DNA from 2 places in the Planococcus sp. MB-3u-03 genome. Region 2 is predicted to be linked to the other one. Evidence: a T-box and tRNA genes for the amino acid it is inferred to sense, from the RefSeq annotation. Region 2 holds a T-box; the other holds one or more tRNA genes.
The links. The T-box of region 2 lies ahead of CW734_RS08435 (valine--tRNA ligase). A T-box ahead of a tRNA ligase gene usually reads a tRNA of that ligase, here a tRNA-Val.
Positions count from the first base shown of each region.

Region 1: it has a tRNA-Val gene. The T-box ahead of CW734_RS08435 (valine--tRNA ligase) is inferred to sense a tRNA for this amino acid. The anticodon was not compared.

Region 1 covers NZ_CP025135.1:2,154,077-2,169,451, forward strand. The annotation lists gene CW734_RS12105 (aldehyde dehydrogenase) at 1-46, opposite strand, end outside; gene CW734_RS12110 (Gfo/Idh/MocA family protein) at 67-987, opposite strand; gene CW734_RS18485 (hypothetical protein) at 1,087-1,224, shown strand; gene CW734_RS12115 (thermonuclease family protein) at 1,367-2,086, shown strand; gene CW734_RS12120 (hypothetical protein) at 2,104-2,610, shown strand; tRNA gene CW734_RS12125 (tRNA-Val) at 2,708-2,780, shown strand; gene CW734_RS12130 (TRAP transporter permease) at 2,889-4,922, opposite strand; gene CW734_RS12135 (DUF1850 domain-containing protein) at 4,915-5,436, opposite strand; gene CW734_RS12140 (TAXI family TRAP transporter solute-binding subunit) at 5,513-6,490, opposite strand; gene CW734_RS12145 (phosphatidylglycerophosphatase A family protein) at 6,620-7,204, opposite strand; gene CW734_RS12150 (alpha/beta hydrolase) at 7,311-8,033, shown strand; gene CW734_RS12155 (YjcG family protein) at 8,109-8,627, shown strand; gene CW734_RS12160 (GNAT family N-acetyltransferase) at 8,628-9,056, shown strand; gene fabI (enoyl-ACP reductase FabI) at 9,101-9,871, opposite strand; gene mgtE (magnesium transporter) at 9,976-11,346, opposite strand; gene prpE (bis(5'-nucleosyl)-tetraphosphatase PrpE) at 11,434-12,171, shown strand; gene CW734_RS12180 (RluA family pseudouridine synthase) at 12,168-13,043, opposite strand; gene CW734_RS12185 (NAD kinase) at 13,048-13,857, opposite strand; gene CW734_RS12190 (GTP diphosphokinase) at 13,854-14,531, opposite strand; gene CW734_RS12195 (CYTH domain-containing protein) at 14,804-15,373, shown strand.
Region 2 covers NZ_CP025135.1:1,418,309-1,433,683, forward strand. The annotation lists gene clpX (ATP-dependent protease ATP-binding subunit ClpX) at 1-138, shown strand, start outside; gene lon (endopeptidase La) at 302-2,629, shown strand; partial or broken gene yihA (ribosome biogenesis GTP-binding protein YihA/YsxC) at 2,626-3,209, shown strand; gene hemA (glutamyl-tRNA reductase) at 4,093-5,475, shown strand; gene ccsA (cytochrome c biogenesis protein CcsA) at 5,637-6,467, shown strand; partial or broken gene hemC (hydroxymethylbilane synthase) at 6,486-7,414, shown strand; gene CW734_RS08415 (uroporphyrinogen-III synthase) at 7,407-8,093, shown strand; gene hemB (porphobilinogen synthase) at 8,090-9,070, shown strand; partial or broken gene hemL (glutamate-1-semialdehyde 2,1-aminomutase) at 9,072-10,356, shown strand; gene CW734_RS08430 (AbrB family transcriptional regulator) at 10,799-11,848, shown strand; T-box leader at 11,870-12,087, shown strand; partial or broken gene CW734_RS08435 (valine--tRNA ligase) at 12,169-14,800, shown strand; gene CW734_RS18820 (ATP-grasp domain-containing protein) at 15,297-15,375, opposite strand, start outside.

The DNA of each region.
Region 1 (15,375 bases), 740 kb from region 2:
GCTGGTCGGCTATCATATCTTCTACCTCATTGGCTGTAAAATTCACTATTAAAAACCTCCTGTGGGTCATTGCAATAATTGGTCGATATAACGTTGTACGATTAAGCCTTCGTCAAAGCCGACGAGGAAAGTCGATTGTTCTTTCATTTCATCAAAGAGTGAAGGCACAGTATTTTCGGTTTGTACCTCTACACGTGTTTTCCCTCGTTCTTCCCGGTACAAACGCGACCAGTTTTCAAGCGTCAACACCCCTTCGTCGCCATACACTTTAAACTGCAGCAACTCGTTCTGGCCTGCCCCGCTCATGCCGGACAGCAGAAACGGCGAACCTTGCTGCGTCTTGCCGTGGGCGATGATTCCGGTTTCGCATTTTTCAGCGTCTTCCGGAAAATCAACTTGATGCGCCGAAATCTCCAATGCCCCGAACAAGCGGTGCATTAACTGCAAATAATGCGGAAAAACTTCCCGCACAAATCCTCCCTGGTCTCTCGTGGCAATCCATGGGTTTTGCTGCCACGCCCGCGGCCACTCTGGAAACACCGTTTGCAATTCGATGCGGCGGACTTTTCCGATATCTCCGCTTTTGATGCGCACTGCCATATCGCGGACGATCGGTGAATACATCAGCGGAAAATGCATGGCGGTGTGGATCCGATTGTTTGTCGCAGACTCCGCCATCGCTTGTGCGGCCTTTGCATCGTGTGCAAGCGGCTTTTCGCATAACACATGCAAGCCTCTTCTTGCCGCCGTTTCTGCAAGCTCTGCATGGCTGTTTGGCGGTGTGCCGATGTAGACCCAATCGATGGTAGTTTGGAACAAATCATCCAAGGAATCGGTGACGGCTACGCCATATTGCTCTTTAATGTATTTCAGCCGATCCCTATCCGTATCATAAACCGCTTTAACCTGTGCGGCATCGTCTTGCTGAATTTGCTTAATGATGCGCTCCCCGACAATGCCAGCGCCAATAATCCCAATCGCTATCAAAGCCATCGCCCCTTTTTTTCGTTTCATTGTTTATAAGTGTAACCTTGCGGGGTATAGAATAGTCAAACAATTACATTCGGCAGAATAGGAGGAAGCATCATGAACGAGCAGAAAAACTGGTGGGAGCCGATCTTTACAGGCACATTGGAAATGGGCGTCGACAAAGAAAAGCTGGAAACAATCAACGAAGACAGCCTATTGTATTTCGGTGAAACCACGACCACATTAGAGCAATGAAAATGTTCGGCCAGTTTGCAAGTACATAGCAGCGCTTGATCCGGAAAGATGCGGAGCAAGCGCTTTTTTTATGGAATCCTGTCCGCTCGTTGTCGCCTGCACTTGTTTTCGCTATAATTCGAGATAGAAAGCAGGGATTGCCATGAAACCATTCTTCTTATTATTGATCAGCCTACTGTTGTTGTCGGGGTGCACTTGGCCTGACACCACTGAGACAGGCGGCACTGCCGGCAGGACCGCTGTTGAAGTCACCGAGGTCATCGACGGAGACACCGTAAAAATCATTTACGACGGCAAAGAAACCACCGCCCGTTATTTATTGGTCGATACACCGGAAACAAATCACCCGAGGTTCGGCGAGCAGCCACTCGGCCCAGAAGCAACCGAGCGCAATCGGGAACTGATCGAACAAGCACAGCAAGTCGAGATTGAATTCGATGCCGGCGACCGTTTCGATGACTACGACCGCCTGCTCGCGTATTTTTACGCTGATGGGGAAAGCGTACAGGAACAATTGCTTGAAGAAGGTTTCGCCCGCGTCGCTTATATCTTCCCGCCGAATACACGCTATGTCGATGAATTCCGCGACGCCGAGTCTGAAGCGAAAGATGCTGAAATCGGTATATGGGAATACGAAAATTATTCGACGGACCGCGGATTCAATGCTGAGGCATTCGGGCAAACTGAAGCAGGCAATACCGATACCGCTGATGACTGCCGCATCAAAGGCAATATCAACCGAAGCGGCAATAAAATTTATCACATGCCCGGTTCTCCTTCCTATGAAGAGACCAATCCTGAACAATGGTTCTGCACCGAACAACAAGCCAGAAATGCTGGTTTCCGCAGTTCCGGGCAGTAAAACAGAGGAGGAATACGATGCAATTGCTTGTTTTACGCCTTGATTATCGCAGCTCCAAAATGATCGAAAACCTTCAAAGACAGCTGCGCCAGCCGAATTCCAAACTGGCGTTGCAATTGCCACACATCCCTTTGCTGGCATATGAAAATACGCCCCCGCTTCAATTGAAGGCAGCACTAGAACCGATTGCCCAAAGCACTGCTGCTCTTTCTTTACAGGCAAGCGATATCGGATTTTCCAAAGAGGGCGAGCGATTCTACCTGCAAGTCCATCCAACTGAAGCACTCGCTGAATTCTACAGTTTGCTGCAAATAGCAGGACAGGGATTTTCCACGGGTGTAGATGTGCAGTGGCAGCCGCAGATTCCGCTCATCGGCAATATTCCCGCTCCATTTTGGGGCCCTTTGTTTGCAAGACTGGCGCTGGAGTTCAATTCGCTCAGCGGAACGGGCGCTGCGTTGGAATACTGGTCTGTGATTGGCAATCGCACGACAATTGAATGGAGCTTGTTCTTGGAAAGCTGAGAAATAATGCCGGTTTTAAAAAGCTGAAAGTTTTTTCACAAAAGCTATTGTCTTTTTTCAAACTGGCATATATAATAATAAATGTCCTTGAGATTGCGATTCCTTAGCTCAGCTGGGAGAGCGCTACCTTGACAGGGTAGAGGTCGCTGGTTCGAGCCCAGTAGGAATCATCATACGCATGCTGCGCGCTGCACAAAACACTAACCGGTTTTCCGGTTGGTGTTTTTTTATGGCCGCAAAAAAAAAGATGGAAGCCCGCGGGCTTCCATCTTTTTTTATTATGCCGTTTGAGGCTTGGTGTTTTCTTTGTCTCTCGACATCCATTGTAGTGCAAGAAGTACGATAAATACAGCAGCGCCAATTAGATCACTAAAGCCTTCCGGGTAAATCAGTGCTAATCCTGTAGCTACAGCAACGATTCTTTCCCACCATCTGAGCTTGCGATACCAATAGCCTATCGCACCTGCACCGATGGCAATCATTCCTGTAATAGCAGTGATTAACACCCAAATGACTTGTGTCCAGGTAGTGTCAATCATCAATAATTCTGGAGACAGAACAAACATATACGGGATAATAAAGGCTGCAATTGCTAGCTTGGCAGCATTAATACCGGTTCGTATCGGTTCGCCACCCGAGATGCCAGACGCAGCAAACGCAGCCAGCGCCACAGGAGGCGTGATATCTGCAATGATCCCGAAATAGAAAACGAATAGATGGGCAGACAATGCCACGACTACCGGTACGGCTGCTCCAGCCGGTTCATCAATCATCAATAAGGTAATGATTGCAGGGGCAGCAATTGTAGAGGTAATTACATAGTTTGCTGTAGTTGGTGATCCCATCCCCAATACGATAGCTGCCAACATGGTAAAGAATAGTGTCAATAGGACGTTACCGCCTGAGGCAGAAACCAATCCGTTCGCCAATGACAGACCCAATCCCGTTTTGACAACTACTCCGACTATAATTCCTGCCGCGGCTGTAGCTGCCGCGACTGCGAGAGCCGTTCGAGCTCCGTCCACTAGTGCATGAATGATATCCATAAAGCCAAGTCTTGTTTCTTTATTGAATGCACTTACGAAAATGGTCAGCAAAATACCATATAACGCTGCCTGCATGGTCGGTATTCCTGACAATAAGAACAAGATGATGGCAATAATCGGCGTCAGTAAATAAATCTTTTTCAATACTTCTTTCCGATTCGGCAGCTCGTCTTTAGGCAAGCCTTTTAGCCCAATCCGTTTTGCTTCAAAGTGAGTCATGATCCAAATACCTGTAAAGTACAGCAAAGCTGGAATGGCCGCTGCTTTAGCAATTTCCCAATAAGTGATTCCTCCGATAAACTCTACCATCAAGAATGCTGCAGCACCCATGATCGGAGGCATGAGCTGCCCGCCTGTAGAAGCAGCTGCTTCCACGCCGCCTGCAAACTCTTTCTTGTATCCTAGCTTTTTCATCATCGGGATCGTGTAAGACCCTGATGTAACAACGTTTGCGACCGAGCTTCCTGAAATTGTTCCTTGCAGGGCACTGGAGAAAATCGCCACTTTTGCAGGGCCGCCTGTCAATCCACCCGCTAAGGAAACTGCAAGATCGTTGAAATATTGGCCGACCCCGGTTTTGACCAAAAATGCACCGAAGAGCAAGAATGTAAAAATGAATGTAGCAGATACACTCAACGGTGTTCCTAAAATGCCATCAGTGGTAAAGAACATCAATTGAATCATTGAATCTAAATCTTGACCGCGGTGGCGCAAGAATCCTGGAAAGTATGGACCGAAGAAGCCATAAGCCAGAAATAGACCTGCAATTACGGTAATTGGCATCCCTACTGCTCGACGCGTTGCTTCTAAGGTAAGCAGGACTGCCAATATCCCGACAATCAAATCGAGCTCTGTTACACGCCCAATACGAAAGACCAGATCGTCGTACATAATTGGCCAATATGCCCCCACTCCCACTGCCAATAGCGCTAAAATATAGTCGTACCAGGCTACCTTATGGCGTGCTCCTTTACGGCGTCGCAAAGGGAATAATAGAAAAATAAGTGATAGCGCGAACCCTAAGTGGACGGAGCGCTGGATGTACGCTGTGTATTGACCAAAAATAGCCGTATATAATTGAAATAATGAAAAGGCCAAAAGCCCGAAAAACACGACATGTTTGATTATGCCCGACAAATCACGGGTGTTCGACTCCGGATCGTACTTCTGGAGAATTTCTTTTTGCTTCTCCTCCGAGATATGGCTTTCGTCTTCCGGCGGAAGTTTTTTCTCTTCTCTCTCTTCTGGCGATAGTTTATCACTCATAGATGTTCACTCCTTCTAATTGCTGATAAATGGATAGGCGCTGGGCACGGAATGTGTAGATCTTGCCTCTTTCCAAACTCTTCTTTAAATCGAGTTCTTTTCCTGCGATTAGGAAAGCGAGTTCCGCGTCCACGTCCCCGACTAGCAACCGGAATTCGGGCAGCTTCCGCTTCATATCCTCAATAAAGTATTTCCCGTCTTTTTCGACAAAGCGCTCCCCTTCTCCTGCATTCGACGGCATGCCGATATTGAAATCTTCGTACTCAAGTTCCGTCATCACCAGTTGCCCCTCATCATCAAGGCGGTAACTTTCGATCACATCCGATAGATGAATCGAATGCGTATAGCGGATCTTGAAGCGGTCTTCTATAACTGGAACGCGCGCTGCAATCTCGTTTGTTTCCGAATCGATGAAGACGAAGTGTTTCTGATATGGGATGAAGAATAGTGCGGAGCAGATAAGGATGAGGATGGTTAATATAAGAAGGACTTTGAGAATTCTGTTATTCCGCAAGATGATCCCCCTAGCGACAAAAAATAAATAACGACGATAAAGCTTGCGCTTTATCGCCTGTTATTCTGATCAATTCTTATTGGTTTACTTCATCGAAGTAACGCTGAGCGCCAGGATGGATGTCGATCCCGATGCCATCAAGAGCTGTTTCGGCCTTGATGAATTCTGCTTTAGCGTGTTGAATTTGATCTGTGTTTTCATAAATTGCTTTTGTGATGTCATAGACTGTGTCTTCAGAAATGTCGTTCTGTACGACAAGCATGGCAAGAACAGAAACGGTCGGGACTTCTTCAGTCAATCCGTATGTGCCGGATGGAACTACATCCTCTGCATAATATGGATATTTCTCGATCAATTCAGCTGCTTTGTCTGCTGCTACAGGAACAATATTGACATCGGAAGTTGCACTCAAGCTTTCAACTGCACTAGTCGGCGTTCCAGCTGTGATGAATGCTGCATCGATTTGCCCGGATTGCAAGCTTTCCTGCGACTCGCCAAAGTCCAAGTTCTGTGCATCGATATCGTCCATCGTCATGCCATGGATTTCAAGCAATTGCTCAGCATTGATATAAGTACCTGAACCAGGTGCGCCGACTGATACCGATTTGCCGGCCAAATCTTCAAACGCTGCGATGCCTGATCCTTCAGTCGTTACGATTTGGATTGTTTCTGGGTAAAGTGCACCAATAGCTGAGACGCTGTCGATGACTTCTCCTTCAAACATATTCGTTCCTTCAGATGCGTAGAAAGCCGTGTCTGTCTGCACAAAAGCGATTTCGCCCGTGCCATCAGCTAGTGAAGTCATATTGGCTGCAGATGCTTGGGACACTTCGGCAGTTGTATCGATGCCTGTCTCATTCTCAATGATCGTTGCCATCGCTCCGCCCAGCGGATAGTAAGTGCCTGTTGTTCCACCAGTCAATACACTGATGAATTCCGGCTCAGCTGCTCCGCCGCCTTCTCCTTCATTTGCTGCATCGTCTCCACAGCCTGCTAGGAATACGGATCCGGCCAAAGCGACAGTCGCGTAGAATCCAAACTTTTTGTTTAACATAAATCGGCCTCCCTTTATCTATAGTTTCTTTCAACTTTCATGATACCATGACTTTCTGTCCATCTGTCAATTTAATTTTTTCCAATGGAATCGGTTTCAAACCAAATTTATGGCAATAAAACCCTTTTTTTATATTTCTGCTCCAGGTACATGAGTTTCCGGCGCTGTCTCTTCAGGAGTGAGGTCTTCAAAGCTTCTGCCTTCTTCCTCTAGGTCGCGCGTGCGGTGTGCGATGCGGGCCGAGGCACATGCAGCGATGCTCGAAACCAAGTCATCGAGGAAGGTATGGACATGCTCTCCGTATTTCGTATCGAGCTTATGGATGATGCCGGTTTTGTTTTTGTCCAAATGGCCAAATGTCGTTACGGCAATGCTGCCATAAGTAAGTACTGCGCCAAGGCCAATCATTTCATCGACCCCGAACAAGCCTTCATCCGAACCGACAATTTGCTGAAGCGGCTGGGACAATTTCCCTTGCTCAGCCAGCTCATCGAGTTCAATGCCAACCAATAAGGCGTGCTGCATTTCCCGTTTGCGCAAGACGCTTTCGACCGACTCGACGCAATGGGCCAACGTTAATCCTTCATTGAAAGGCAATTGCATTTCCAACACGATTTTTGCGATATCTTCTTTCGTGACGCCCCTTCTCTCCAAAGCTTCATGAGTTGCTTTGTTCACTTCTTCTGAATGCACACGGAAATGTCCTCCATCCATGATGCGATCCCCTCTCTCTATTTGGATTTGTCTTCTTGTCCATTATACCTTGCATAGGGGAATATGTTACAATTTTTGTACAATAGAATTAGAAGGAGGCAACATCATGAACAAAGGAAGCGTAGAAGATTTCACGCTCTACAGCGATGCCTTGGGAGAAGACATGCAGGTGCTCGTCCACCTGCCCTCAAATTATTCTCCCCTTTATAAATACAGCCTCGTCATCGCATCGGATGGCAAGGATTATTTCCAACTCGGCCGCGTTCCGCGCGTCGTCGATGAATTGCTGGAAAACCAGGAGATCGAAAATATCATCTTCGTCGGCATTCCTTATAAAAGCGTAGAAGACCGCAACCGGAAATACGAGCCGACCGGTGAACAGCATGCCGCTTATCTGCGTTTCTTGGCCCACGAGCTGGCACCCTACCTCGATGAAAAATACCCGACCTACCAAGTCGGCATGGGCCGGACATTGATCGGCGATTCGCTGGCAGCCACCGTGTCCTTGATGGCTGCACTCAAATACCCGAATATTTTCGGGCGCGTCATTCTTCAATCACCGAAAGTCGGGCCGGAAATGATGGAAGCTGTCGAGAAGTTTTCGATGAACAATTCATTCACGGTTTACCATGTCATCGGGTCGGAAGAAACCGAAGTCAAGCTGACCAATGGGGAAACCGCCGACTTTCTCACGCCGAACCGCGAGTTGAATGAGTTGATGAAAAATAAAGGGTTTTCGCTCTTTTACGAAGAATTCAAAGGAGACCATACATGGAAATACTGGCAGCCTGACCTGAAAAGGGCGCTGTTGATGAATTTTGGCATGTAGGCCTTAAGGAAACAAACTGAACAATTTGATACAATTGAAGAGAAAGCATTTATTAGATGAGGAGGTCTATTGATTATGAAATATGGCATTGCAGCATTTCCATCGAAAAAACTACAAGACCTGGCGAATTCCTACCGGAAACGCTATGACCCGCATTACGAATTGATCACGCCCCATATTACATTGAAAGGGCCTTTCGAAGCGGATGACTCAGAAGTCAAAGCGATGGCGGAGGAGCTCGGCAATATCGCCAAGCGCCAAAAACCTTTCCGCATCCATGCAACGCGCGTCAGCACCTTCACGCCGGTGACAAACGCTTTGTATTTCAAAATCGAGCCTTCAAAAGAGCTGATGGATCTTCACGAAGACCTCCACTCCGATTTTCTCGGCGGCATGCCGGACCATCCTTTTGTGCCCCATATCACCATCGCACAAAAACTTTCAGATTCGGAGCACGCTGATGTTTACGGCCAATTGAAAATGGCAGGCATCGACCACGAAGAGACAATCGACCGTGTCCATCTGCTCTATCAATTGGAAGATGGTTCGTGGACTGTGTACGATACATTCCGGTTGTCAGGAGATGAAGCTTAATTGCAGAAAGTGAAAATCGTTGAAACCGAACTCGAAAAAGAACAGGCTTTTGAAATCCGCCGAAAAGTTTTCGTCGATGAGCAAGGCGTTGCCCTTCATGTGGAAATGGATGAACATGATGACAGCGCCACTCATTTTATCGGTTATGAACTCGAACAGCCAATTGCCGCTGCCCGGATTCGCGAATACGAACAAGGCGTCGGCAAAGTTGAACGTGTATGCGTGTTGCCTGAATACCGCGGACATCATTTCGGGGCGGAGATGATGGAACAGCTGGAGGAATATGCCCGCTCGATCGGCTATTTCCGCCTGCAGCTCAATTCCCAGAGCCATGCAATCCCGTTTTACGAACGGCTTGGCTATGATGTCGTCTCTCCCGAATTCATGGATGCCGGCATCCCCCATCGCCAAATGGAAAAAACGCTATAATAAAAAACCTTCCGGAAAACTCCGGAAGGTTTTTTTCATGCATTTTATAAGACGTGATAGCCGCTGTCGACGTGCAAGACTTCGCCCGTGATGCCGCGGGACATATTGCTGAACAAGAAGACGGCCGTGTCGCCGACTTCTTCCGGCGTCGTGTTGCGGCGAAGCGGTGCTTTCTCTTCGATTTCACGCAAAATCGAGTTGAAGTCGCTGACGCCTTTAGAAGACAATGTGCGGATTGGGCCGGATGAAATCGCATTGACGCGGATATCGTGCTTGCCAAGATCCGCTGCCAAATAACGGACAGACATTTCAAGCGATGCTTTGGCAACACCCATGACATTATAGTTCGGCATGACGCGCTCGCCGCCGATGTATGTCAAGGCTACGATGCTGCCGCCTTCTGTCATCAATGGTTTTGCGTATTTCGAAACGATTGTCAATGAGTACGAGCTGATGTTATGCGCGAGCAAAAAGCCATCGCGCGATGTATCCGAAAAGTCGCCTGACAATTCTTCTGTTTTTGCGAATGCGATGCAATGCGCAAGCCCATCGATTTTTCCAGCGCTTTCTTTGATCGTGTTGAAGCATTTCTCTACGTCTTCGTCGCTGGTCACATCACACGGCAAAATCTGCTCATGCTTGCCATCGAGTGTCGCGACCAAATCACGCACCGACTTTTCAAAGCGCTCCCCTGCATATGTAAAGATCAAGTTCGCTCCAGCCGCATCCAATGAACGCGCAATTCCCCATGCAATGCTGCGCTTATTGGCAACCCCCATGATGACATATGTTTTATCTTTTAATGAAATAGACATATATATACCTCCTAATATTATTACCTGGTACTAATATTACCCCATAAAAAAAGAAAGTGCAATTGCACTTTCTGTGATCTTGCTTCATTTAGTCGTTTACCGGCTTATAAATTCGTCAGGAACGTTGTCGCCAAGCCCAAATAAATGAGAATGGAAATGATATCGTTCAAAGTCGTGATGAACGGCCCAGACGCGACGGCAGGGTCGATCTTCATCCGGTGTATCAATAAGGGGATAAACGAGCCAGCCAAAGTTGCGACAAAAATCGAGCTGGCGACCGCAGTGCCGACCAACATCCCAATCAGCAACTCAGACTTCCAAAAATAAACGAGCCCCACGACCACGATACCGCAGATGACGCCTGTAATTAAGCCTGTGCCTGCTTCGCGGAACAAGAGCTTCATTTTGCTTTCTTCTTCGATGTCGCCCGTGGCAATACCGCGTACGGCAACCGCGAGCGCCTGCGTGCCGCTATTCCCAGCCATTCCGGCAATCAAAGGAATAAACACGGCGAGCAGTGCTACCTGGTCGAGCGTCGCTTCGAACATGCCCATCAAATTCGCTGTCAGCATTCCGAGGAATGTCAGCAAGATGAGCCACGGCAAACGTTTTTTCGCTGCTGTCAGCGGTCCGCGGTCAAAGGTATCCATGTCGGAGACGGCAGCCAATTTGGAGTAGTCATCAGATGCCTCTTCATCCAACACGTCGATGATATCATCGACTGTGATGATGCCGAGCAGGTGGTCCTGGAAATCCACGACCGGAAGTGCAAGAAAGTCATAGTCTTTGATCATGCGCGCGACTTCTTCCTGGTCTTCGCTTACCTGCACACTGACGACGCGGTCGTTCATGATCGATTCGATCAAGGTGTCTTCATCCGCAACGATCAAATCACGCAATGTCACGATGCCTGATAATTTACGGTCGTCATCGATGACAAAGACATAATAGATCGTTTCGGCGTTCGGTGCAGCATTGCGCAAAATATTCATTGCGGAGCGCACTGTCGAATTTTTAGGAATCGCCACAAATTCCGTCGTCATAATCGATCCCGCCGTATATTCTTCGTAATGCAGCAAGTCTTTGATCTGCTGGGCGGATTCCTTGTCCATGATCGTCAAATAGCTGGCGACTTGATCTTTGTTCAGTTCATTGAGCACATCGACTGCATCATCGGTGTACATATAGGACAGGATATCGGATGCATAGCGTGTATCCATTTCCTTGAACAGGTCTTCGTATTCGTCATCGTCCACTTCAATGGCTTCAAAAATATCCGCCATTTCTTTCGGAGAGAGATACTGATAGAGCAATTGCCTCGTTTCCCCGTCCGCTTTTTCGTAAAAGCTTGCTTGGTCGTATGGATGGTGGGACAAAAATTCTTCTCGGAATGCTTCAACATCCCCTTTTTCCAGCAGTTCATGCAATAATTCTTCGTTCAGTTCCTCGTCACGGATCTTCGTTTCGTCCATCATGTATACTCCCTCCTTTCAATCGTTTCAGCTTTTTCCCTGATATGCGTTACACTGAAATCAGTATATCGCCTATAGGAGCTGAAGAATATGAATTATGATGTCATCGGTGATATCCACGGCTGTTTTGATGAGCTGCTCGACTTGATCGAACAGCTTGGATACCAATTCGAAAATGGCCTTCCAGTACATCCCGAAGGCCGTAAGCTCGCATTTGTCGGGGATGCCATGGACCGCGGCCCAAAATCCCTCGATGTCCTGCAGCTATTATTCGCCATGCAGGACGCGGGCATCCTTTATTATTCCCCCGGCAATCATTGCAATAAACTATACCGTTTTTTCAAAGGCAATCCGGTCGAGCTCCTGCACGGCTTGGAAATGACCGTAGCGGAATGGCGCCAGCTTGAACAAGGCGCGCAGCAACAGTTCAGGAACCGGTTTATCCGTTTTTATGAAGAACTCCCGCTTTACCATCGATTACATGACGATTTGATTGTCGTCCACGCAGGCCTGCGCCAGGATATGATCGGGCTGCCATTGAGCCGCCGCATCATCACGTTTGCGTTATACGGTGAAATCACCGGCAAGTACCATCCCGATGGACGGCCTGTACGCGGCAATTGGGCGAAAAGCTATCAAGGCAAACCATGGATTGTTTACGGCCACACGCCGGTCGCGACCCCTTATTTCAAGAATCGTACCGTCAATATCGATACCGGCTGTGTATTCGGAGGGCCTTTGACTGCCCTGCGTTTTCCGGAAATGGAAATTTGCCAGGTCCCGTCAACACAAGCCTATCAGCCAGACCGCTTCCATCAGTGTGATTAGACCAATGCAAGCATGTCAGCGGCAAGAGCGGATGTAAATGCCAGCCGCTCCCCGGAGACAGGATGATCGAGCTGCAATTCTGTGCAATGCAGCGCTTGCCTTTCGATTAACTTGCGGCCACCGCCGTATAAATCGTCCCCAAGCAGCGGATGCCCGATATGGGCTAAATGGACGCGGATCTGGTGGGTCCTGCCCGTATTCAATTTCAGCCGGACATGGCTAATGCCTCCGCCCGACCGGATCAATTCCATCTCAGTCTCGGCAAATTTGCCGTCTTCCCTCACTTCACGTTCGATGATGCTGGTGTCTTTTCGGCCAATCGGGGCAGTGATTACTGCATTTCCAGCTGCTACTTCGCCGTGCACAAACGCTTCATAGCGCCGGTTCATCCGCTTTTCCTGTTGCTGCACGGATAGCAGATGATGGATATGGCGGTTTTTCGCGATGCATACCAGCCCTGAAGTGTCTTTATCAAGGCGGGTGGCAATATGCAATGTGGACGGAATGCCGTGGTGTTCGAAATGCCCGGCGACAATATTCGCCAGGCTGCCAAATGGCTGCTCACGCGAAGGGGTGGTATTTTGCCCTGGCGGCTTTTCGACAATCAACAGCGCTTCGTCTTCATAGACGATAGCAAGCGGTCCTGTTTCTGCCGTCAAGCCTTTGCCTTGTATTTCTTTCGGAAAAATAACGGTCACGGCATCCCCAACTTCGAGCGGATGCCTGACCGTCACTTCAGAACCGTTGACCAGCAAATGGCCTCCGCTGTACTTCACAGAAGCCAAAGTCCTTTTGGAAATGCCATAATTTTGAAGCGCCTCGCGCAACAAGCCACGTTCATTTGCAGTGAATTCAATTTGAAATGCTTTCATGCCATCAATCCTCCGACAGTTCGCTGTCGATAAATGAGTCATGGACGCGGCGCCAAAACGGGAATGCACGGAAACGGGCGAAGCGCACTTTTTCTTTCGCCACTCGGTACTCAATCGATTCGACGTCTTTATGCAGCAATTGAAGGTGGTCGATCGTCACCATGAAATCGGGTGCCTTCACCGGCAGCAAAGTGCAACGGTGATGGGACGGCAACACAAGCGGCGATCCGACAGTCCGGAACACCCGGTTGTTAATCGAAGCCATCTCGGTCAATTGCATCGCCGGCAAGGACGGATGGATGATCGCCCCGCCGAGCGCTTTATTATACGCTGTGCTTCCTGAAGGCGTCGACATGCACAATCCGTCTCCGCGGAACCGTTCAAAATGGCTGTCGTTCAAAAAGACGTCCATGACTAGCGTGACGTCTGGGGATTTTACGGTCGATTCGTTCAAAGCCAAATAAGTGGAAGATTCCTGGTCGCTCCGGTAATGCACCGTCACCTCCAGCAAAGGGTATTCAATGACTTCGAATTCCTTTTTCGCGATCGCCAAGACGAGCTTCTCGATCTCGATCGGTTTCCAGTCTGCATAAAATCCTAAGTGGCCTGTATGGATCCCAACGAATGCAACAGAATTCAAACGGTCGCTGTATTTATGGAATGCGTGGAGCAGAGTGCCGTCCCCGCCGATCGATAAGACGATCTGTGGGGATTCCTCGTTCCATTCCATGCCGAAATCCTCCAAATACTCACGGGCCTCTCCCATCAATCGATTGGATAGCTCATCACTTCTCGATATGATAAAAAATTTCATGTATCCTTTCGACCTCCTTCCGCATCCGCAGGAAATCTAGTTCCCGGAGATTCTTTGTATTCACTGAAATACGCCTGCGCTTCCTGGATCTCATCCCTGATCTGCGTCATTTCCTCATCGAGCTGGAATGCCGCTTCCGCCGCACGCTGCAGCCGGAGCTTGATCTCCTCGGGGAAGACACCTTTGTATTTATAGTTCAAGGAATGCTCGATCGATGCCCAGAAATTCATCGCCAAGGTGCGGATCTGGATTTCCGCGAGGATCAGCTGCTCACCGTCGATGGTCTGCACAGGGTACTCGACGATGACATGATATGAACGGTAGCCGCTTTGCTTTTCATGCGAAATATAATCCTTTTCTTCGACAATGCGCAAATCGTTGCGCTGGCGCAAAAGCTCCACGACTGTTTCGATATCTCCAACAAATTGGCACATCATCCGCAAACCGGCGATGTCCTGTAAATTGCGGGCCAATTCTTCCGATGGTTCAAACAATAACCCTTTTTCCAAAGTCTTATCATAAATGCTCGCCAGCGGCTTTACGCGGCCGGTAACGAACTCAATCGGTGAATTCGTATTATTCGTTTCAAATTGCTTGCGCATCCCTTTGAATTTCACTTTCATCTCGTCGACCGCCTGTTTATACGGCGCCAAAAAACGATTCCATTGCCCCATGTCTGGCCCTCCTCACTGCTTTGCCCATTTTACTATCCTTTAAGCCCAGCACAGGGCTGTTTCTTCATACCGCTATTTTACCACAGCAAGGCTCTGCGTTGCAGATTGCACCCAACTATCCGATAATGAAATTAACGGCTAAGCCAAGAGCAGCCGGCGCGAGCACAAAATTCCCGCTTATCGCCGGTTGACCCACCCCGCTGTTGCAACGCCGCTTCTTTCCTATAGAAAAGGAGGCTGTATCGCAAAGGCGGGAGTAATGAGGTGAACAGATGACAAAAGAACTTGAGATTGAATTCAAGAACATGCTGACAAAAGAAGAGTATAGCAAATTATTGGCGGAGCAAAAAACCGCACCCATCAGCCAGACCAACCATTATTTCGACACTGCTGATTTTCAGCTGCGCGACCAAAAGGCAGCCCTGCGCTTGCGCAGCATCGGCAGTCGCTTCGAATGCACGCTTAAAACACCGGCCGCTTCCGGAAATTACGAAACGACCGATGCCTTGAACCAAGACCAGGCTTCCGCCATGCTGGAGCTGGGCCAGTTCAACGCGCCGGAAGTTTCCGCTGAACTCGAACGGCTCGGGGTTTCCCCGTCCGATTTGGTCCCCATCGGTTCCTTGACCACACATCCTTTAGCAGACGCTTACGACGGCCGGCTTCTCGTTCTGTATCATTCGGAATACTTAGGCGTGGAGGATTATGAACTGGAATACGAAGTCACAGATGAAGCTAGCGGCAAGCGGATTTTCATCTCCTTGCTGGAAGAAAAACACATCCCGCTGCGCCCGGCAGACAAGAAAATCGCACGTTTTATGAAGGCGGCTTCCAAGCGCTAAAG
Region 2 (15,375 bases):
TATGATTTGCCATCCCGTGAAGATATCGTCGAATGCATCATTACGAAAGAAACAGTGACCGAGAATTCACAGCCGAAATTGATGCTGGAAGACGGCACTGAGTACGATAACGGCAATAACGAAAAAACATCCGCTTAAGTTTTGGGCTGATGCACAAGAATAGGATGATACGGGCTGACTCTGAATCGTGCACATCCGCGCGTATGGGAGTCAGCCCTTTTTCCACGAAAAAACAACAGTCTTCGAGATAATTGGCGCAGACTGACAGAGAGAAAGAGAAATGACGGAGGTGCACTTAATTATGGCGAAGAAAAAAGTGACAAAACAAGTCCCGCTCTTGCCACTCCGCGGACTGCTCGTCTTCCCGTCGATGGTCCTGCATATTGATGTCGGCCGGGAGCGTTCAGTAGCAGCGCTTGAGCAAGCGATGATGGATGACCAAATCGTCTTTTTGGCGACCCAGAAAGATATGGCAGTAGAACAGCCAGACAAAGACGATTTGCATAAAATCGGTACTTTGGCTTACGTAAAACAAATGCTGAAATTGCCGAATGGTACGATCCGCGTGTTGGTGGAAGGCCTTGAACGCGGCCAGTGGAACCAGTACGAGGACGGCGAGAAATTCACGCAAGTGGAAGTGACGTCATTCCCGGATGAACCGGAGCGCGATGCAGAGCAAGATGCCTTGATGCGCATTTTGCTGGAGCAATTTGAAATCTTCGGCAAAGGCTCGAAAAAAGTGACGACCGAGACCTTCAATACAGTGGCAGATATCGAAGAACCTGGCCGTTTGGCGGACATGATCGCTTCTCATCTATCGCTGAAGTTGCAGGGGAAACAGGAAGTGCTTGAAACTTTCGATATCACGAAACGCCTTGAACTATTGATCAGCCGCCTGCATAACGAGCAGGAAGTGGCAGATATCGAAAAACGCATCAACGACCGCGTGAAAAAAGCGATGGAGCAAACCCAAAAAGAGTTTTATCTCCGCGAACAGATGAAAGCGATCCAAACCGAACTTGGTGACAAGGACGGCAAAGGCGCAGAAGTGGCCGACCTGAAAAAACGTATCGAAGAAGCCGGCATGCCAGAGTCGACCGAGAAGACGGCGTTGAAAGAATTGGACCGTTATGAGAAACTGCCATCCGCTGCGGCGGAAAGCGGCATCATCCGCAATTACATCGAATGGCTTGTAACGATTCCTTGGTCTGAAGCAACAGAAGACCGCTTGGATATCAATTATGCAGAAGAAGTATTGAACCGCGACCATGACGGCCTTGAAACAGTAAAAGAACGCGTACTTGAGTATTTGGCTGTCCAGCAGATGACCAAATCGCTGCGTGGGCCGATTCTTTGCCTTGTCGGGCCTCCGGGCGTCGGGAAAACTTCTCTTGCCCGTTCGATCGCCGATTCACTCGACCGCAATTTCGTCCGCATCTCGCTCGGCGGTGTGCGCGATGAATCCGAGATCCGCGGCCACCGCCGCACGTATGTCGGCGCTATGCCGGGACGCATCATTCAAGGAATGAAAAAAGCAGGCACTGTAAATCCGGTATTCCTGCTTGATGAAATCGATAAAATGTCAAATGACTTCCGCGGCGACCCGTCGTCAGCGATGCTCGAAGTCTTGGACCCGGAACAAAACAATTCCTTCAGCGACCATTACATCGAAGAAAGCTATGACCTATCGAATGTGCTGTTCATCGCGACCGCCAATGATCTCGGATCGATTCCAGGACCATTGCGCGACCGTATGGAAGTTATTTCGATTGCAGGTTATACAGAGCTTGAGAAGAAATTGATCGCCAAAAACCATTTGGCACCAAAACAATTGAAAGAACACGGCTTGACGCCGGAGCAATTGGATTTCCAAGAAGAAGCGTTCGTTTCTATGATCCGCTATTACACGCGGGAAGCCGGCGTGCGCGGGCTGGAACGCCAAATCGCTTCTGTCTGCCGAAAAGTGACGAAGCAAATCGTTTCGAAAGAAAAAGAACAGGTGACGGTCGGCGCGGAAGAAGTCGAGAGCTATCTCGGCAAGAAGAAATTCCGCTACGGCGTGGCTGCAACACAAAACCAGATGTGGGTTGCGACCGGACTTGCATACACCGATGTCGGCGGCGACACCTTGCAGATCGAAGTGTCGTTATCTGCAGGCAAAGGCAAGCTGCAATTGACCGGTAAATTAGGCGATGTCATGAAAGAGTCGGCACAGACGGCGCTATCGTTTGTCCGTGCACAGGCAGAATCGCTTGGCATCGACCCGAATTTCCAGGAAGCACACGATATCCATATCCACGTGCCGGAAGGAGCCGTTCCAAAAGACGGCCCATCCGCCGGTGTGACAATTGCGACAGCGCTCGTTTCAGCACTCACGAAGCGGCCAGTGCGCCGCGACGTCGGCATGACAGGGGAAATCACGCTTCGCGGACGCGTCTTGCCGATTGGCGGACTGAAGGAAAAAACTTTGAGCGCCCACCGTGCAGGATTGAAGACGATCATCGTCCCTGCGGAAAATGAACGCGACCTCGACGATATTCCGGAAACCATCCGTGAAGAATTGGAATTCCACCTCGTCAGCCAAGCAGAACAAGCGCTCGAAATTGCGCTGGAAGGAGCAAAAGAATGAAGGTCCATAAAGTAGAACTGGTGATTAGTGCGGTTCGTCCAGCGCAATACCCCGAAACCGAGCTTCCCGAGTTTGCACTCGCCGGACGCTCGAACGTCGGAAAATCGTCTTTTATCAATAAGCTGATAGGCCGTAAAAGCATGGCGCGTATTTCGTCCAAACCCGGCAAAACGCAAACTTTGAACTTTTACAAGATCGAAGAAGACTTGTTTTTGTCGACGTTCCAGGCTACGGGTACGCAAAGGTATCCAAAACCGAACGCGAAGCATGGGGCAAGATGATCGAGACATACATTACTAGCCGCGAACAATTGCGTGCAGTGGTCCAAATCGTCGACCTGCGCCATCCGCCGAGCAAAGATGACCAGATGATGTATGATTTCATGAAACATTACAATATTCCGTGCATCATCATTGCGACAAAAGCCGACAAGATCCCGAAAGGCAAATGGGACAAGCACAAGAAAATCGTCCGTGAAGGACTTGATATGGAGAAAGGCGATCCATTAATCGTCTTTTCTTCCGAAACTGGGCTCGGCCAAGAAGCCGCCTGGCAGGAAATCGAAAACGCATGTAAATAAGTAGGCAGTTCACCTTACTGGCTTGAAATAAAACAGGGCCCGGAAAATCAATGATTTTCCGGGCCCTGTTTTTTGTTTTGCAAATAGTAACCAGCTGAAATATATGGACGAGATAATTAGATAAGTGGAGTGAGATAGATTGGTTTTGTAGGGTTCGTTTGAGATAGCCGCCTCCCGCTTAGGGCATGCCTCTTGCAATAGGCCGAGAAGAGCACTCGGCTTATTGCATCGGCTCGGCTTTTAGATTTCATTGGATGTTATTTGTGAGGAAGTGTCACTGTTAGTTGTCTTCATCAGCTTGTGGGAACGCTTATTTAGACTTGATAGTTATGAACCTGTGTGGCTATTCAATTTGGATTTACGAAGCTGAACAAAATTCATCACACTTACTTCAATGTGTGATGAATTTCATTTCCTCGCTAAAACTAGAGATGGAGCGGAAGGAGGCGACGCCGGAGGGACTGCGCGGGCTGGCGAGACAAATGTGCCGCGCACTTTGGCACATTGGCTCAACACCCGCCCCTCGGCAAGCGTCCTCCCTGAAGCGCAATCTCCACCACATACATCTCCTACTTAATTTTGATAATATACATATCTTTTTCCTAATTCAACACCATGAAAATCATCATTCATTGTGCATAAGTTCACAGTTAATTCCGACTACGAGCGTTATACTTGTGACACCATAATCGCTTTGCTAGAATTGTAATTAGCTTAAGTTTAGAATGATTATAAAGTGGAGTTTCCACAGCGGAAACCCTTGTACGATAAAGCAAAGTTCAAGTAGGTTCATGCCTTGTTCACAAAATCGCAGGCATAATCTGATGGAAAAGTGGTATACTTAGGGAAATGAAATATTGAACGCGAAAGGTGTTTTAAGCCCATGCATACACTCGTAGTCGGGGTCAACTACCGTTCAGCGCCTGTATCGATCCGTGAGAAGCTATCGTTCATCGAAAGCGAGCTTCCACAAGCGATGCAAGCCCTGCAACAACAAAAAAGCATATTGGAGAACGTCATCGTATCGACATGCAACCGTACGGAGATCTATGCCGTCGTGGACCAACTGCATACCGGGCGTTTTTACGTGAAGCAATTTTTGGCTTCCTATTTCGACATTCCGATGGAGCAGTTCTCCCAGTATTTATTCCTTCATGAACAGGACGAAGCAATTGATCATTTGTTCCGTGTCACTGCCGGAATCGATTCGATGGTCCTTGGCGAGACGCAGATCCTCGGGCAAGTGAAATCGAGTTTCCTCGCAGGCCAGGAAATCGGCACAACGGGAACCGTCTTCAATCAATTGTTCAAGCAAGCGGTGACGCTGGCGAAACGTGCGCATAGCGAAACAGCGATTGGCGAGAATGCCGTATCGGTTTCCTACGCAGCGGTCGAGCTTGGCAAGAAAATCTTCGGTTCATTGAAGAACAAGCATGTCGTCATTCTCGGGGCAGGGAAGATGGGCGAACTCGCCATCAAGAACCTGCAAGGAAGCGGAGCGGACCGCATCACGGTCATCAACCGCACATTCGAGAAAGCGGAAGTGCTCGCCGGTAAATTCGGCGGCACGGCGAAACCTTTGAATCAATTGCAATGCGCCTTACTGGAAGCGGACATCCTGATTTCTTCTACTGGCTCGACTGATTTTGTCATCGACCTCGAATTGATGCAGTTTGTCGAGAAGCTGAGAAAAGGCAAGCCATTGTTCATGGTCGATATCGCGGTACCGCGCGATATGGATCCGCGCATCGGCGATCTTCAGAACGTCTTCCTATATGATATTGATGATATGCAGGGCATTGTCGAAGCGAATCTCGCTGAACGTGAACGTGCGGCGAAACAAATCACCGGCATGATCGAGCAAGAAGCAGAGCAGTTCAACGACTGGCTTGGTACGCTCGGCGTCGTTCCGGTCATTTCCGCACTGCGTGAAAAAGCGCTTGGCATCCAGGCGGAAACGATGGAAAGTATCGAGAACAAAATGCCGGATTTGACGGATCGCGAGAAGAAGATCCTCAACAAGCACACGAAATCGATCATCAACCAATTATTGAAAGAGCCGATTTTGCAGGCCAAGGAAATGGGTACGGCCAAGAAATCACGCGAACAGCTTGAATTGTTCATGCAGATTTTCGGCATTGAAGATGAAGTCGAAGAACAGCGTGAAAAACAAGCGCTTGCGACGCGCCAAAAAGCGGAGCGTGCACGCCTTGAAAAGCAACAGGAAGCACTGCAAGGACAAGAAAATCCAGGCTATACTGTATAAAAGCATTTCCAATTGGCGTGGATTTTCATCTCCATCGCCGTAAATGACCCAACTGGGCCGCGAAAGCGGGATAGAGCTATCTTATAATGAGGCGTTTTCGAATCTATATGTTAAAATGTAGAGGCGAAACGCCTTTAATTATGGAAACGAAGGGGAATAGGATGGCTGATATAACAATGGCAAGGCTGCATGAAGCTATGGTTATACTATATGCTATCAGCCTTGTCTTTTATTTTGTCGATTATTTATATACTACGAAAAAAGCCATCCGGATCGCCATGTCACTTCTTGGGGCCGTGTGGTTATTGCAGACCGTGTTCCTGGTGCTCTATATCATCGAGACGCAGCGCTTCCCGGTACTGACTTTGTTTGAAGGCATTTATTTCTATGCGTGGCTATTGGTTACGCTATCGCTCGTCTTGCGGATTTTCTATCGCTTCGACTTTGCGGTATTTTTGATCAATATCATCGGATTCATCTTTATGGTTATCCATACTTTTGCGCCGGTCCAGATCGAACGGTCGCCGGTCGGGGAAGCTTTGGTGTCGGAGTTGTTGTTCATCCACATCACGTTCGCCATCCTGTCTTATGCCGCATTTTCTCTGTCGTTCGTCTTTTCCGCGCTTCACTTGCTGTTGTACAGGCTGTTGAAGCAGAAAAAATGGACGAAGCAATGGAGCAGCTTGCCGTCACTCGGGCAGACCGAACAGGGCATGACCATTTCCATCCTGGTCGGGATCCCGATGTTGTTCGTCTCTCTCGTTCTCGGCTTCCAATGGGCAGTGGTATCATTGGAGGAATTTTCCATTTTAGATGTAAAAATTGTGGGTTCGTTCATCCTGTTGATTGTCTATAGCTTCATTCTATGGCGTCACCGGCGGGGCAACTTGAATGGCATGAATTATGCCTGGGCCCATTTGTATGCATTTTTGTTATTGCTGCTTAATTTCTTTTTCGGCAGCCGTTTATCGGAATTTCATTTTTGGTATTAATAGAAAGGTAGGATTCAGTTGAGAAAAATCATTGTAGGGTCAAGAAGAAGCAAGCTTGCGTTGACGCAAACCAACCAATTCATCGAGAAAATGAAAGCGGCAGGTGCGCCGTTTGAATTCGAGATCAAGGAAATCGTCACAAAAGGCGACCGCATCCTGGATGTCCAATTGTCGAAAGTAGGAGGCAAAGGGCTATTCGTGAAAGAAATCGAGCAGGCGCTTTATGCCAAGGAAATCGATTTTGCCGTCCACAGCATGAAAGACATGCCAGCTGTTCTTCCCGAAGGTTTTGTCATCGGCTGTATCCCGGACCGTGAAGACCCGCGCGATGCATTCATCGCGAATGATCATGTGAAATTGATGGATTTGCCAGTTGGCGCTGTCGTCGGCACAAGCAGCTTGCGCCGAAGCTCGCAGCTTCTTTTACTGCGCCCGGACCTTGATGTCCAGTGGATCCGCGGAAATATCGATACACGCCTCGCGAAGCTCCATGCAGGAGATTTCGATGCCATCATCCTGGCAGCAGCCGGATTGAAACGCATGGGCTGGGGCGATGACATCGTCACTGAATTCATGACGACAGAAGACTGCCTGCCGGCAATCGGCCAAGGCGCACTAGCCATCGAATGCCGCGAAGACGACGAAGAGCTTCTGGCGGAACTTGCGAAAGTGAACGATAAAGAAACAGAGCTTGCCGTCACGGCGGAACGTAAATTCCTGAAAGACATGAACGGCAGCTGCCAAGTGCCGATTGCGGGATACGCGACGGTTTCAGGTGATGAAATTTCGTTCACAGGATTAATCTCAGCCCAGAAGGCGACCAAGTGTATAAAGAATCAGCGGCTGGAAAAGACCCGATTGAAGCGGGCCGCATCGTAGCTGAAAAAACGAGTGCACACGGCGGATATGATTTGATCCAGCGTGTCATCGCAGAAAGCAATGTGTAAGAAAAAACCGGTCATCATTTTTACCGGCAGCCGGCTACCGAAAGAAGCGGCAGAGCTGGCACAGCAAAACGGGGCGCAAGTGGAATATTTTCCGCTGATCGAAACGGTGTTGCGAAACACATATGCGCCTGATTTCGAACGTTACGGCTGGCTTATTTTCACGAGCCGCAATAGCGCACAAGCATTTTGCAAGCTGCGTCCCGAAATTCATGCAAAAATAGCGGCTGTCGGCGATAAGACCGCTGAAATGCTTGAAGAACACGGCTATACGGTCGACTTCATCCCATCAACGTTCAGTGCCGATGTCTTTGTCCAGGAATTTCCGGACATCGCCGGCAAGGAACGCTGTTTGCTTGTCCGGGGGGCTCTCGCCAAAGACACCATTTTGTCGATGCCTCTTGCGATCGATGAATGGACCGTCTACGATACCGTCAAAAAGCACAGCAACGCACAAGCGCTCGCCGGGATGTCCGATGTCACGATTATTTTCGCCAGCCCTTCGGCAGTTTCCGCTTATACGGAAGCGGGCGGGAATTTCAAGAACATCAAGACTGCCGCGATTGGGCATATTACTGAACGAGCCATTACGGAAGCAGGGGGAGAGGTCGATTTCCGCCCTGAAACCTATACCTATTTTGAAATCATCCAGACAATAGCGAAAGGAAGTTGCAACTTATGAAAGACTTGAAATTCGATCGCCACCGCCGTTTGCGCGGTTCAGCGAATCTTCGTGCAATGGTCCGTGAAACTTCTATTCAAAAAGAGGATTTCATTTACCCAATATTTGTCGTGGAAGGCGAAAACTATAAAAAAGAAATTTCTTCGATGCCAGGAGTCTACCATTATTCAATTGACCGCCTTGGCGAAGAATTGGACGAAGTGGTCGAGCTCGGCATCCCGTCCGTCATTCTTTTCGGTGTTCCAAAAGATAAAGACCCAGTCGGTTCGCAAGCTTATCATGACCACGCGATCACGCAAGAAGCGATCCGTTTTGCCAAACAGCGCCATCCGGAACTCGTTGTCATTGCCGATACATGCCTGTGCCAATATACAGACCATGGCCATTGCGGCGTCATCGAAGACGGCGTCATCTTGAACGATGAATCGCTCGACCTGTTGGCGCGTACAGCAGTATCCCAAGCGAAAGCCGGGGCAGACATCATTGCGCCATCGAACATGATGGACGGGTTTGTCGCAGCGATCCGCTACGGTCTTGATGAAGCAGGATTCAGCCATATTCCAATCATGTCATACGGCGTGAAATATGCTTCCGCTTATTACGGCCCATTCCGCGAAGCGGCACACTCAACGCCTCAATTCGGCGACCGCAAAACCTACCAAATGGACCCGGCAAACCGCATGGAAGCACTGCGCGAAGCATCATCCGATGTTAATGAAGGCGCAGATTTCATGATCGTCAAACCGGCCTTGTCTTATCTTGATATTATCCGCGAAGTTCGCGATAACTTTGACATCCCGATCGTCGCTTACAATGTTTCGGGCGAATACGCGATGGTTAAAGCAGCCGCGCAAAACGGCTGGGTCGATGAAGAAAAAATCGTCCTTGAAACTTTACTCAGCATGAAACGTGCTGGGGCAGATATTCTGATGTCGTACCACGCAAAAGACGCGGTACGCTGGCTGGAGGGAAAATAATATGGGATACGAACACTCTAAACAAGCATTCGAAGAAGCAAAACCACTGATGCCAGGCGGCGTCAACAGCCCGGTGCGCGCCTTTAAATCGGTCAATATGGAACCGATTTTTATGCAATCCGGCAGCGGAGCAACCATTACGGACATCGACGGTAACACGTATATCGATTACGTCTTGTCTTGGGGCCCGCTGATTCTGGGCCATGCCCATCCTGAAGTGGTGAAAGCCATCCAGGAACAGGCAACACTTGGCACTTCATTTGGCGCACCGACGATCCTTGAAAACGATATGGCAAAACTCGTCCAAGAGCGCGTGCCATCAATTGAAATGGTCCGTATGGTATCGTCCGGTACAGAAGCGACGATGAGCGCACTTCGCGTAGCGCGGCTATACAGGACGCAACAAGATCCTGAAATTTGAAGGCTGTTACCACGGCCACGGCGATAGCCTGTTGATCAAAGCGGGATCTGGCGTTGCGACACTCGGCTTGCCGGACTCACCAGGCGTTCCGGAATCAGTGGCGAGAAACACGATCACGGTTCCTTATAATGATTTGGAAAGTGTGCGCCTTGCGTTTCAGGAATTCGGCGATGACTTGGCGGCAGTGATCGTCGAGCCGGTTGCCGGCAATATGGGCGTCGTGCCGCCAGCTGAAGGATTCCTTCAAGAGCTGCGCAACTTAACGCATGAAAACGGAACGGTCTTGATCTTCGATGAAGTCATGACTGGCTTCCGCGTCGGCTATAATTGTGCACAGGGCCATTACAGCGTCACGCCGGACATGACATGCCTCGGCAAAGTCATCGGTGGCGGTTTGCCTGTCGGCGCATTCGGCGGCAAGCGTGAAATCATGGAACAAGTCGCACCAAGCGGCTCGATCTACCAGGCGGGCACATTGTCCGGAAACCCGCTCGCGATGCGTGCAGGCTTTGAGACTTTGTCGCGGTTGAACGAAGCAAGCTACGAAACATTCGTTGAACGCGCAGACCAGCTGGAAAAAGGTTTCCGCGAAGCGGCTGAAAAATACAATATTCCGCACACGGTCAACCGTGCAGGCTCGATGATCGGTTTCTTCTTCACAGATCAGGAAGTGACGAACTTCGAGACAGCTTCCAGTTCCGACCTCGAATTGTTTGCGGATTATTACCGCTTGATGGCGGAAGAAGGCATTTTCCTGCCGCCATCCCAGTTTGAAGGCATGTTCTTATCGACTGCCCATACACCTGAACATATCGAACGCACCGTCCAAGCATTCCATAATGTGTTTGCAAAACTGGCGAGATAACTGAAATGAACCGTCCTTGAAGGCCAGTTTGACTGGCTTTTGGGGGCGGTTTTTGTAGTTGAGTTAAATTTTAATCATGGCTTGTGCATTAATAATAGAGAGTGTGGGGTTTGGAGATTACGCTTCAGGGGCACGCTTTCCGGAGGGCTCGCATTGAGCCGCTTCGTCACTACGTTCCTGCAGGGTCTCAATTGTCTCGCTATTCCTCCAGGAGTCGGCCCCTTCCGCTCCATCTCTGTATGTAAAATAAACCATATCGTTGTTTTATTCAGAGTTTAATTTTATTACGTACATACCATGATAAAAAAGCTGATTCGGAGTTGCTTCAATCGATATTCTCAAATCTAATACGCTTCCATATTTTTGAGAAGTTCATTTTCTATCTAATAGTCTGGTAATATAAAACTAATGGTAATTTTAATTAGTGAAAGTTGGTAACGCATTGAAACGTTTTCTTATAACTTTGGCCATCGCGCTGGGCGCTGGCTTTTTGTTCAGTTTGACCGGCTTGTTCCTGCCGTGGCTGTTGGGCCCGATGGCGGCTTTTCTTATCTTGCGTCAAGTGACCGATATGAAGTTCCACTGGCCGAAAGTGTTCCGTACGCTCGGGCTATTGCTGCTCGGTGTTCAAATCGGTGCAGCCTTTACGCAGGAGTCGGTATTGTTGATGGCGGCGGATTTGCCGTATATGTTCATCATGACGATCGCGGTCGTCGCATTTTCCTTAGGGCTCGGCTTGTTGTTTCAGCGCATGACGCGCGTGACGATGTCGACGGCCTTGCTTGGCTCGATGCCGGGCGGCTTGTCGCAGATGGTGCTCATTTCTGAAGAAGTGAAATCCGCTAATGTAACGATCGTGTCGGTCATGCAGACCTTCCGCATCCTGCTCATTGTCTTCACCGTGCCGCTCGCAGCAGGACTCTTGTCGGGACGTGCGCCTGGTGATATCGTGGAGGCAGGCTTCCGTTTCTCACCATATGCATTCGGTATCGCGCTCGTCTTCGGCTATGTATTGTACTGGATCATGAAGCGCATTTCTTTTCCAGCGCGTGAATTGATGGCGCCGGTTCTTGCGATGGCGGTCGTCCAGACTTTGACAGGTAGTGATTTGGTCGATCTGCCGAGTCTTGTCGTCGTCATCGCGCAAGTGTTGATCGGGACGCATCTCGGCTTGTCGATGGAAAAGCTCGGCGATTCCTTGGACGGGCGGATTGCAGGGGCGGTGCTCCTCAATACCATACTGCTCATCGCGTTTTCAGCGGGTCTTGCTTACGGGCTGGAACTGTTATTGCCGGATTATCTATTTCTCGACTTTTTCTTGAGTGCAGCTCCCGGCGGCATGGCGGAGATGACCATTACCGCACTCGAAGCGGGGGCGGATGTGCCGCTGGTCACGAGCTTCCATTTGTTCCGGCTGTTCTTCATCTTGCTTGTTGCGGCGCCGCTCGTGTCTTACTACGTGAAAAAGCTTGACGCTAAATCAGGCTATTGAGTACAATAAGCTTAACAGGATATTGATGCGTTGATGAGGATAGTAAAGTGTCCGGTACATTTCAGAGAGGAAGCCGAGTGGTGAGAAGCTTCCATGTTCCGCATTTGAATGTCACCTCGGAGCAGTTGCCGTGAAATGAGTAGCGGGAACCGGATGCGAATCCGTTATCGAACTTGAGAGCCAGGCGAATTCTGCCTGTGTATAAAGGTGGTACCGCGAAAAACTCCTTCGTCCTTTACGAGACGACAGGAGTTTTTTTGTATTCATTTTCAAGTTCGACAGTAAACAGAGCCGAATGTTGGCCAAGAGGAGGAATTTGGATGAGCAAGCAATTATCAACGAAATACGAACCGCAAGCAATCGAACAAGGGCGTTACGACTGGTGGGTGGAGAATAAATTCTTCGAAGCGAAACCGGAAAGCGGCAAAACGCCATATACGATCGTCATCCCGCCGCCGAACGTAACGGGTAAGCTTCACTTGGGGCATGCTTGGGATACGACCTTGCAGGACATCATGACACGCATGAAGCGCATGCAAGGCTACGACGCCTTGTGGCTCCCTGGGATGGACCATGCCGGCATCGCGACACAGGCGAAAGTCGAAGGCAAGCTGAAAGAAGAAGGCCGTTCACGCCACGAAATGGGCCGCGAAGCGTTCCTTGAAGAGTCGTGGAAATGGAAAGAAGAATACGCAGGCCATATCCGCCAGCAATGGTCGAAGCTCGGGCTTGGGCTCGACTATTCACGCGAGCGTTTCACCTTGGATGAAGGCTTGTCAAAAGCGGTGCGTGAAGTATTCGTCAAATTATACGAGAAGAAATTGATCTACCGCGGCAAGTACATCATCAACTGGGACCCGGCGACTAAAACGGCGATCTCGGATATCGAAGTTATCTACAAAGACGTACAAGGCGCGTTCTATCATATGCGCTATCCGCTTGCTGATGGTTCTGGCCATATCGAAATCGCGACGACTCGCCCGGAGACGATGCTCGGCGATACAGCAGTAGCGGTTCACCCGAGAGATGAACGCTATCAGCATTTGATCGGCAAAAAAGTCATCTTGCCAATCATCGGCCGTGAAATTGAAATCGTTGCCGACGATTACGTGGATCGTGAATTCGGAAGCGGCGCGGTTAAGATCACGCCTGCGCATGACCCGAACGACTTTGAGATCGGCAATCGCCACAATTTGGAGCGCGTCCTCATCATGCACGAAGACGGCTCAATGAACGAAAATGCCGGCAAATACGAAGGCATGGACCGCTTCGAATGCCGCAAAGCAATCATTAAAGACTTACAGGACATGGACGTTCTGTTCAAAATCGAAGAACATCTTCACTCGGTCGGGCATTCCGAGCGCAGCGGTGCTGTTGTAGAACCATATTTGTCGACGCAATGGTTCGTAGACATGCAGCCACTCGCCAAAAAAGCGGTCGACAGCCAGAAGAGCGACGACGGTGTCAATTTCGTGCCGGACCGTTTCGAAAAAACCTATTTGCACTGGATGGAAAACATCCGCGATTGGTGCATCTCGCGTCAATTGTGGTGGGGCCATCAGATCCCGGCTTGGTATCATAACGAAACCGGCGAAATCTATGTTGGTCACGAAGCACCGGCGGACGCAGAAAACTGGACGCAAGATGAAGATGTACTGGATACGTGGTTCTCATCCGCCCTATGGCCGTTCTCGACACTCGGCTGGCCGGAAGAAAACGATGAGTTGAGCCGTTACTACCCAACCGATGCACTCGTGACGGGTTATGACATCATCAATTTCTGGGTATCACGCATGATTTTCCAAGCGCTTGAATTCACTGGCGAAAAACCGTTCAAAGACGTGCTCATCCACGGCCTCGTTCGGGATGCAGAAGGCCGTAAAATGTCGAAATCACTCGGCAATGGCGTAGACCCTATGGACGTTATCGCAGAATACGGCGCAGATTCCTTGCGCTACTTCCTGGCGACTGCATCATCTCCAGGACAGGACTTGCGCTATTCGAATGACAAAGTGGAGTCGGTTTGGAACTTTGCCAATAAAATCTGGAACGCATCGCGCTTTGCAATGATGAACATGGAAGGTATGGAGCACAAAGACATCGATTTGTCAGGCGAGAAATCCGTGGCTGATACATGGATCTTGACGCGCCTCAACGAAACGATCGAGCAAGTGACAGGCCTTGCGGAACGCTATGAGTTCGGGGAAGTCGGGCGCCTGCTTTATAACTTCATCTGGGATGATTTCTGTGACTGGTACATCGAAATGGCGAAATTGCCATTGTACGGAGAAGACGAACAAGAGAAAGCGATGACGCGTTCCGTTCTCGCTTATGTGCTCGATAACACGATGCGCTTGCTTCACCCGTTCATGCCGTTTATCACGGAAGAAATCTGGCAGAACTTGCCGACAGAAGGCGAATCAATCACGATTGCGGCTTGGCCGACAGTGAACGCTGAACTTAGCGACAACAAGAAAGCTGACAGCATGAAGCTCTTGATGGACGTTATCCGTTCGGTCCGCACAATCCGTGCCGAAGTCCAGACGCCGATGAGCAAGAAAGTGCCGATGACGATCAGCGCGAAAGACGCGACAACTTTGTCGGTGCTCGAAGAAAACGCCGCGTACATCGAACGTTTCTGCAATCCGGAGACTTTGACGATTGGCCACAACATCGAAGCACCAGAGAAATCGATGTCAGCAGTCGTGTCCGAGCGGAATTGTTCATGCCGCTTGAAGGCTTGATCGATATCGAAGAAGAATTGAAACGCCTGCAAAAAGAACTCGACAAATGGGCGAAAGAAGTCAAGCTCGTTCAAGGCAAATTGTCGAACGAACGCTTCGTGTCGAAAGCACCGGAAGCGGTAGTGGCAGAAGAACGCAAGAAAGAAGCGGATTACCTCGAGAAGCACGCAACCGTTGAAAACGCATGGAAGAATTAAAGAACTTGTAATAGGAAAAGCGATTCCCTTTAAATGGGAATCGCTTTTTAGGTGTTGAGAAACTTCTGCAGTCTTTCAGGTTCCGTTACAGCCGGACGCTTTCCGCGGGCACGGCCTCAGCCGCTTCGTCGCTGACGCTCCTGCAGGGTCTTCGGCTCGCGCTGTTCCCGCCGGAGTCGCCGGCTTTCACTTCACTAGCATTGATGAATTTCTTTGACATACCTTTTATTAATAGTAAATGGAATATATAATTTATGAATGAAAAGCTTTGACTTAATCAACGCTCTGGAAAAAATGATTCCCCTAAATGGAAATCACTTTTTAGTTCCGGTCGCTGTCACGGAATGGATAGTTTTGTTCCAAGTTCGTGAAATGCTGTGACAAGAGCTCGGCAATATTGTCATCGTGTGTTTGGTAAAGGAGCGGGCGCCGACGGGGTCTTCAAGTTCGTTGAACACATGGCGGCCGTCTTCCAATAGCAAAAATCGATGCCGAGATAATCACTGTTCAAGGCTTTGGCGATTTTTCGACGTCGTTTCGCTGTGGGGCCGTCAGCTCGAAGCGATCAACGGAAGCGCCGAGCGAA